Regions from separate parts of the Buttiauxella cochleicola genome, predicted to be linked through region 2. Evidence: predicted binding sites of a transcription regulator. Region 2 holds the regulator's gene; the other holds the start of a gene.
The links. Region 2 encodes LexA, which represses DNA repair genes until DNA is damaged. Its sites were predicted from a motif close to TNCTGTATGTACATACAGNA; they were not measured.

Region 1 (4,457 bases), on a different contig from region 2:
CCTCGTTGTACGGCCTGTTGTGCTAACGATTTAGCCTGTTGGTAATCAGCGGTGGCAGGGTCATGAATTTTGAGTTGAGCCAATAATGCCATGGCATCGGCATCACCCTGAGCGGCTGATTTGGCAGCCCAGCTTTCTGCCTGCTGATATTCGCCTGCGCTAACCAGAGTATCGGCAAGATAGAATTGCGCACGGCTGTCACCTTCCTGCGCATGTTTCAGGTAAGGGCTATCGACATTTTCTGCCCAGGCGCCAGAGACAAAGAAGAAAAGTAGAATGCAGAGTCGTTTCATTGAGGGAAGAGGTCCGTAGAAGGCGAAAGTGTTTTGGCACCCTGAGAGGGGCTCTAAGTTATAAATAAAAAAACGGTTCCCTGTTACAGGAACCGTTTATTGTCGCAGATTATAAGGTGGTTTTGCTACTGATTAGCGATGCGCCAATTCCGCTTCTTCATCACTATTGAGTAATTCTTTATCCGTCTGCTTCATCAACTGGCTGGTGATAGTACCGGCAGTCATTGAACCGCTAACGTTCAGAGCAGTACGACCCATATCAATCAGTGGCTCAACAGAAATCAACAATGCTACCAGTGTGACCGGCAAGCCCATGGCTGGCAGAACAATCAGGGCTGCGAAGGTTGCACCGCCACCAACGCCCGCAACACCTGCGGAGCTTACGGTGACGATACCAACCAGAGTTGCAATCCAGACCGGGTCCAGCGGGTTAATACCGACAGTTGGAGCGACCATCACCGCCAGCATGGCAGGATAGAGACCAGCACAACCGTTCTGGCCGATAGTGGCACCAAAGGACGCCGCAAAGCTTGCGATGGACTCAGGAACTCCCAGACGGCGAGTTTGCGCTTCAACGTTCAATGGAATGCTGGCGGCGCTAGAACGACTGGTGAAGGCAAATGTTAGTACCGGCCAAACCTTGCGGAAGTATTTCAGCGGGCTTACGCCGTTTACGGCCAGCAATACTGCGTGCACGCCGAACATAATTGCCAGACCGAGATAAGACGCAACCACGAAACTACCGAGCTTGATGATGTCTTGCAGGTTTGAACCGGCAACAACTTTAGTCATCAGTGCAAGTACGCCGTATGGCGTCAATTGCATGACCAGGCGCACCAGCTTCATTACCCAGCTTTGCAGCGTATCAATCGCAACCAGAACACGTTCACCTTTCGGCGCATCGTCTTTCAGCAATTTCAGAGCAGCGACACCCAGGAATGCGGCGAAAATCACCACGCTGATGATGGAGGTTGGATTCGCCCCAGTCAGGTCAGCAAACGGGTTTTTCGGCACGAATGACAGAATCAGTTGCGGCACGTTCAGGTCAGCCACTTTGCCCACGTACGTGGTTTCAATGGTGCTCAGACGGGCGGTTTCAGCTGTACCTTGTACCAAACCTTCAGCGGTCAGGCCGAACAGGTTGGTCACCAACACGCCGACAAGTGCCGAGATCAAAGTGGTAAACAGCAAGGTCCCGATAGTCAGGAAGCTGATTTTCCCCAATGAAGAGGCATTATGCAAACGAGCTACCGCGCTCAGAATTGAGGCGAACACTAATGGCATGACGATCATTTGCAACAGTTGCACATAACCGTTACCAACGATGTTAAACCACTGGATAGATTGTTTAAGTACCGGGCTGTCTTCGCCATAAATGGTATGCAGCGCAAGGCCAAATACTACGCCCATTGCTAAACCAAGCAGTACTTTCTTTGCCAGACTCCACTGTTTGTGGCGAGTTTGCGCCAGCAACAGCAGCAGAATAACGAACACGATAACGTTCGCTATAAGTGGAAAATTCATCCCCGTATCTCCTGAGTGTTTTTTAAATAGATGGACTGATTGCCATCTTTATTCTGTAAATCGTACCAGAAGCTTAGAACGACACTTATATTCAAAAGGAATTGATTATTACATTTTGAATGGTTTCGTCTAATTATTGTGCTGAATGGTGATTTAAAATGCTGTTGAAGGTCATTTGCATTGAAATTATCACCTGTGATGACCAACGTACCGCACTGTTATCGGGCAAACTTTGCGGCATCCACACAGCCAGACCAAACAGCGCCATACACAAAACGCGTTCAAGTTGGTTGCCTTTTTGCGGTCTGACAATCGGAAAGCGAAAGCGCAAACGGCATGGCCACAGCAGTGGAACACCAGCAGGCGTAAGCATATCTGCCAGAATATGGCTCAAATAACCCAACACCATGCCTTGTAGCGCATCGGCGGGAATAACCCAAGTTTCAGGGACTTTAAGATAGAACAGTGCAAGGCTTGCAAACACCGCAAACAAACTGTGTGTAAAGCCCCTGTGACCGCAGGCTCGGGCAATAGGTTTGGAAATCCACGGCAGACGCTGGCCCAGAAACGACTTTGGATGGTCGATATCTGGTAATAAGCAGGTCAGAATGGCTGACGGCACAATATGCCACCAGTCTCCTTGAGCAAGCACGGGCGTGAGTTCGGCGTTTTTTGCGAAAACTGCGCAGGCAATGGAAAAAAGAAGATGGCCTTCCGCCGTCATGATACTACCTGGATGAAAACTGTCGATTCATACAGTATAGGGATTTTATACAGTAGACGGAAGAGGTGACGGCGTAACATTTTGCTACCGCCGGTAACCCGGCGATAGCGGATTTACCGGGCTAGCCAGCCCCCGTCGACTGCAATGGTATATCCGTTGACGTAATCGGACGCGCTAGATGCGAGAAAAACTATTGGGCCTTGTAGGTCCGCGGGAACGCCCCATCGGCCTGCCGGAATACGGTCTAGTATTTCCTGGCTGCGCACTTCGTCATCACGCAGTTGTTGAGTATTGTTAGTAGCCATATATCCTGGTGCAATAGCATTCACATTAATATTGTGCTGTGCCCATTCGTTTGCCAGCAATCGCGTGACACCGAGCACCGCGCTTTTTGATGCCGTATAAGAGGGAACTCGTATACCGCCCTGGAATGACAACATTGAGGCGATATTAATGATTTTCCCGCCGCCACCTTGCCTGATGAATTGTTTTGCTACCGCCTGAGAGAGAAAGAACACTGATTTAATATTCAGGTTCATCACGTCATCCCAGTTTTTCTCGCTAAATTCAAGGGCGTCCTCGCGGCGAATGGTGCCCGCGTTATTGACCAGAATGTCTATTTTTCCCATTCCCGCCACGGCTTGTTCGATGATGCCCGGAATGACCTCGTGCTGGCTTAAATCTGCCTGGATGGCGAGAAAACGTCGCCCCAGCGCTTCCACTTTTTGTGCGGTTTCGTGCGGGATTTTGCGGTTCACACTAACGATGTCACAACCAGCCTCAGCAAGGCCGATCGCCATTCCCTGACCCAATCCAGTGTCACAACCTGTGACGATAGCGACTTTACCCTGCAGATTAAAAGCATCGAGAATCATAGTTACCCCGGTATCCGGAAAAGCGCATATGCGCGTGTAAATAAAGAATAGATACGGGATGGGGGAAATTCAAATTAATATGAAATAGCGTTTCAATAATTTTGACGGAGGTATGATTTTGAGAAAGATGCGGGGATCCCCGCACCTTATAAAAGATTAGCCAAGCAGGTGTTCGGCGCGTAATTCAACCAGTGACGGCAGTTTTACGTTGGCAAGGCACCAGCGCACATCATCATGGTTTTCTTCGGCGGGAACCACGATTGAACGCATACGCGCAGCTTTGGTGGCAATCATCCCATTTACGGAATCTTCAAGCGTCACACAAGTTAGCGGGTCGACGCCAAGTTTAGCGGCGGCATCCAGGTAAACCTGAGGGTGCGGTTTGCTGTAAGACAGGTGTTCAGCTGAGGCGATGGCATCAAACTGATCACGCAGATCAAACATTTCCAGAACGCGTTCAAGCATATGCAGAGGTGATGCAGAAGCTAAACCTACTTTCAGCCCCTGTGCTTTGCACAATGCAACGGCTTCACGCACGCCTGGCAAGAGAGGGCGTTTCTCTTCAACTAAGGAAATGGCACGGGTAATGACGCGGTTAGTCACTTCTTCACGCGTTGGACCATTCCACGGTTGGTGGGAGAACCACAGGTCGACGACCAGGTCGATACGCAAGCCGAGCGTATCGGGCAGTTCGCAACGGCGGGAGATATCCACGCCAATGCTTGCCATAACCTCTAGCTCTGCTTCATCCCATAACGGTTCTGAATCAATCAACAAACCGTCCATATCAAAAATTGCAGCTACAATTTGGCGAGTAACAGCCATTTAACGACTCCTGTCATTTATGTATTAAAGATAAGATCTCTAATCAATAGCTGGAATTACCTGAGGATGCCACTGCTTTATGAAATTCGCCCGTAAAGCTCAGGCGAAATCACACCGGACAAGGTAGACTTTGTGCGTACAAGTTACGTCTTAACCAAGGGGAACGAATGACGTATCAACAAGCTGGACGCATTGCCGTACTCAAACGTGTGGCTG
Region 2 (4,457 bases):
GCTCGTAGCCAATGTAAATCGGCACCAATGTAATTGGACGTGTACCGCCGCGCAGCATGGCCTGAATGGTCATCGACAGCGTGCCGGTTTTCGGGTCTAGCAAACGGCCGGTACGAGAACGGCCACCTTCCACAAAGTATTCAACGGAATAGCCACGGCTGAACAGCTCGCCAAGATATTCACGGAACACGGTGGAGTAGAGTTTGCTGCCCTTAAAGGTACGGCGAATAAAGAACGCGCCCAGGCGGCGGAAAATCGGGCCGGCTGGCCAGAAATTCAGGTTGATACCCGCTGCAATGTGCGGAGGAACCAGCCCCTGGTGATAGAGCACGTAAGACAGAAGCATGTAGTCCATGTGGCTGCGGTGGCAGGGCACATAGACAATCTCATGGCCGTCATGAGCCAGTTGGCGAACGCGTTCAGCATTGTGAACGTTAATGCCCTGGTACAAACGGTTCCACGTCAGACCTAATACGCGGTCGGTCAAACGAACGGCTTCATAAGAGAAGTTCGCCGCAATCTCTTCCATCAAGGCAACAGCATTTTGCTGCGCTTTTTCATGGGAGATTTTCTTGCTGCGCGCTTCATCTTCTACTGCACGGGCAATAGCTTTTGAAGCCAAAAGCTTATTGAACAGATCCTGACGTACCGGCAGACGCGGGCCAACAGTCGCTAAGCGCTGGCGAGCAAAGTGCATACGCGCCACGCGTGCCAGTTTTTGGGCGATTTTTTTGTCTGTACCGTGATCGGTTGCCATCTGGCGCAGCGAAACAGGTGCAGAGAACCGCACAAAGCTGTCGCGCCCAAGCCAGGAGACTGCGAAGAATTTCTGAATGCCGTTAAGCATCTTCAGTGGCGGGTTAACTTCGCCTTTTTCGCGACCCGGAGAGCGGCCAAACATCACCGATACCGGCACCATCTGCACATCCAGATTTGGATTGCTGCGGTGCAAGTCGAGATAATCATGGAACAGCTTGATCGACTCTTCTTTTGGCGTGTAATAAGTGAACACACGCGGGCCGCCATGGATAAAGACATAGCGCGGCAATACCGCACCGTCGATCTCTAACGGCTCGAGAGGGTCGGGCAAGTTGTGCGCGAGGCATTGCGCGCGCAGGGTTAATAAGTCCGCCTTTGAGTTATAAGGCAGAACGTACATTATTGGGCGTGTGGGATCTAAGCCCAGTTCGGCCTGTGGATCTGCCGGAATGGACTTGCTCTTTACCAGAACGCCTAATGGTAAATTAAGTAATTTGTAGTAGATTCTTGGCCAGCCTGACATAAACGATGTAAAGCCTCAGGTTAATGATGCAAATTCGCCGCAAGAATATCAGAATCTCACCCAGATTTCTGTGGCGTTATAATTTTGACAAGCATTGATGCAAATAATTTGAAAAGGTTTCCTAAAATGGCGAGCAGTACCACTGGACTTACCCGTATCATCAAAGCCGCAGGCTACTCATGGAAAGGGCTCAAAGCAGCCTGGATCAACGAAGCAGCTTTCCGCCAGGAAGGCGTTTCTGCTGTTATCGCCATTGCCATCGCATGTTGGTTAGATGTCGATCCCATTACCCGCATTCTACTTATCGGCTCAGTCGTGCTGGTCATGATTGTCGAGATCCTCAATAGCGCTATTGAGGCACTTGTCGACCGTGTTGGCACTGATTATCACGAGCTTTCAGGACGCGCCAAAGATATGGGCTCGGCCGCTGTATTAATTTCAATTATCCTCGCAGTAATTACCTGGGTCACGCTGCTTTGGTCGCATTTGCGGTGATCTTTCCAGAATAGTTAAGTGCCTGGTTTTTTGCTTAATTTGTGGTTCCAAATTGACCTTTGACTGTATATACTCACAGCATAACTGTATAAACACCCAGGGGGCGGAATGAAAGCGTTAACTACCAGGCAGCAAGAGGTGTTTGATCTTATTCGGGATCATATCAGCCAGACCGGCATGCCACCGACTCGTGCCGAGATTGCTCAACGTCTGGGGTTCCGTTCTCCGAACGCCGCTGAAGAGCATTTAAAAGCACTTGCCCGTAAAGGTGTGCTTGAAATTGTTTCTGGTGCATCCCGTGGTATCCGCCTGTTGGTGGAAGAAGTGACTGGTATTCCACTGGTTGGGCGTGTTGCTGCAGGTGAGCCACTCCTGGCACAGCAACATATCGAAGGCCATTACCAGGTTGATCCTTCACTGTTCAAACCAAATGCCGACTTCTTGCTGCGCGTCAGCGGTATGTCAATGAAAGACATCGGCATTATGGATGGCGACCTGCTTGCGGTTCATAAAACTCAGGATGTGCGTAATGGCCAGGTTGTTGTCGCGCGTATCGATGATGAAGTTACCGTTAAGCGCTTAAAACAACAGGGCAATACAGTTCATCTGCTGCCAGAAAACAGTGAGTTTGAACCGATCGTGGTAGACCTGCGCGAGCATAACTTCTCAATTGAAGGGCTGGCTGTTGGGGTTATTCGCAACGGCGACTGGCTGTAAAATCTCTTTAGGTGATGCGCATTTAGAATGCGCATCACTGCCTTAATTCTCTTTGATCTCCTTCAGGAGAGGTCATGCAATTATTCTCCACAGCGGATCGTGCGCTCTGGCGCCTCGCTTTACCCATGATTTTCTCCAACATTACTGTTCCGCTGCTTGGCCTTGTCGATACGGCTGTGATTGGTCATCTGGATAGTCCTGTTTACTTGGGCGGTGTTGCCATTGGTGCGACAGCAACCAGCTTCCTGTTTATGTTGCTGCTGTTTTTACGAATGAGTACCACAGGCTTAACTGCTCAGGCTTTTGGCGCCAATAATCCCTCAGCGTTAGCTCGTGCACTGGTGCAACCACTATTGCTGGCACTTGGGGCAGGGGTGGCAATTGTCTTACTGCGCGATCCCCTCATTTCACTCGCTTTACAAATTGTTGGTGGCAATCAGGATGTGCTCGTACAAGCACAACGCTTTCTTGAAATCCGCTGGCTAAGTGCGCCAGCCTCGCTTGCCAACCTGGTTCTACTAGGATGGTTGTTAGGGGTTCAATACGCACGAGCTCCGGTTATCTTGCTGGTAGTCGGCAATGTTCTGAATATCGTACTGGATGTGTGGCTGGTTATGGGGTTGCACCTTGATGTTCAAGGGGCGGCACTTGCGACTGTCACTGCTGAATACGCGACATTTTTCATCGGATTGCTGATGGTGAAGAAGGTTATGGGCATGCGTGGTATCAGCTTTGAGATGATTAAGCAGTCCTGGCGTGGCAATGTTCGGCGCTTACTGGCGCTCAATCGGGACATCATGTTGCGCTCGTTATTACTGCAAGTGTGCTTTGCATCAGTGACCATCTTTGGTGCGCGCTTAGGTAGCGAAATTGTCGCCGTCAATGCGGTATTAATGACGCTTCTGACGTTTACCGCTTATGCGCTTGATGGTTTTGCCTATGCCGTTGAAGCCCATTCCGGGCAAGCTTATGGCGCAAAGAATCGCGGCCAACTACTCGAGGTTTGGGGTGCTGCCTGTCGCCAGGCGGGTTTAGTCGCGCTCATGTTTGCCGTGGTGTATGCCCTATTTGGCGAGCAAATTGTTTCTCTTCTGACGTCCATTCCCCAATTACAGCTACAGGCCGATCGCTATCTCCACTGGCAGATTGTATTACCCGTAGTCGGTGTCTGGTGCTACTTGCTGGATGGGATGTTTATTGGCGCGACAAGGGGAGCTGAGATGCGTAATAGCATGGCGGTTGCCGCTGTTGGTTTCGGGCTAACGCTCTTCACGGTTCCGTATTTAGGCAACCACGGGTTATGGCTTTCTGTGGCGGTATTCCTTGCTCTGCGGGGGCTGGCGTTAGGTTGGATTTGGCGTCGTCACTGGCAGCAAAATAGCTGGTTTAACAACGTACAAAGTTAAGCCGTATGGTTAAAGATTCTTAGTTTTCTCCGTACCACCATATCCTTGACTACAATTATTATCACGTCCAGCAGATAGAGTGGTGTTGGCCAAATGGCAGCACATTGGACGTTGGTAATTTTTTAGCAGTTCTTCCCCGAACGATGAGGATATTATTATGAATAAAGACGAAATCGGCGGTAACTGGAAACAGTTTAAAGGCACAGTAAAAGAGAAATGGGGCAAACTGACTGACGATGATATGACTGTCATCGAAGGCAAACGCGATCAGCTTGTCGGTAAAATTCAAGAGCGTTATGGGTACGAAAAGGATAAGGCAGAGGAAGAAGTCGTTGATTGGGAAACTCGCAACAAATACCGTTGGTAATTAGTTTCCCTTAGATGTGTTAGTTCTCAAGGCTACCCTGCCCAGGTACATGGATGTACCGTTCCATTCAACTCAAATCCAACCAATCTAACGTGACTTCTTTTTACTCTGAATGGAGTGGTCATGCCCGCAAGCATCCGGGTGGCTACAAGCTTCAACTTCTGCACACGCGCTGCATAAACCATGCGCC

Region 1: a site for LexA is predicted at 2,559-2,578, ahead of LVQ79_RS14260 (metal-dependent hydrolase). Genes of this name have one in related genera too.

What each region holds. Positions count from the first base shown of each region.
Region 1 covers NZ_JAJSOU010000010.1:12,436-16,892, reverse strand. The annotation lists gene LVQ79_RS14270 (tetratricopeptide repeat protein) at 1-293, opposite strand, end outside; gene LVQ79_RS14265 (L-cystine transporter) at 426-1,817, opposite strand; gene LVQ79_RS14260 (metal-dependent hydrolase) at 1,951-2,541, opposite strand; gene kduD (2-dehydro-3-deoxy-D-gluconate 5-dehydrogenase KduD) at 2,655-3,416, opposite strand; gene hxpB (hexitol phosphatase HxpB) at 3,573-4,241, opposite strand; gene LVQ79_RS14245 (YniB family protein) at 4,409-4,457, shown strand, end outside.
Region 2 covers NZ_JAJSOU010000009.1:38,476-42,932, forward strand. The annotation lists gene plsB (glycerol-3-phosphate 1-O-acyltransferase PlsB) at 1-1,282, opposite strand, end outside; gene LVQ79_RS13460 (diacylglycerol kinase) at 1,409-1,777, shown strand; gene lexA (transcriptional repressor LexA) at 1,886-2,494, shown strand; gene dinF (MATE family efflux transporter DinF) at 2,569-3,900, shown strand; gene LVQ79_RS13475 (CsbD family protein) at 4,058-4,267, shown strand; gene zur (zinc uptake transcriptional repressor Zur) at 4,355-4,457, opposite strand, start outside.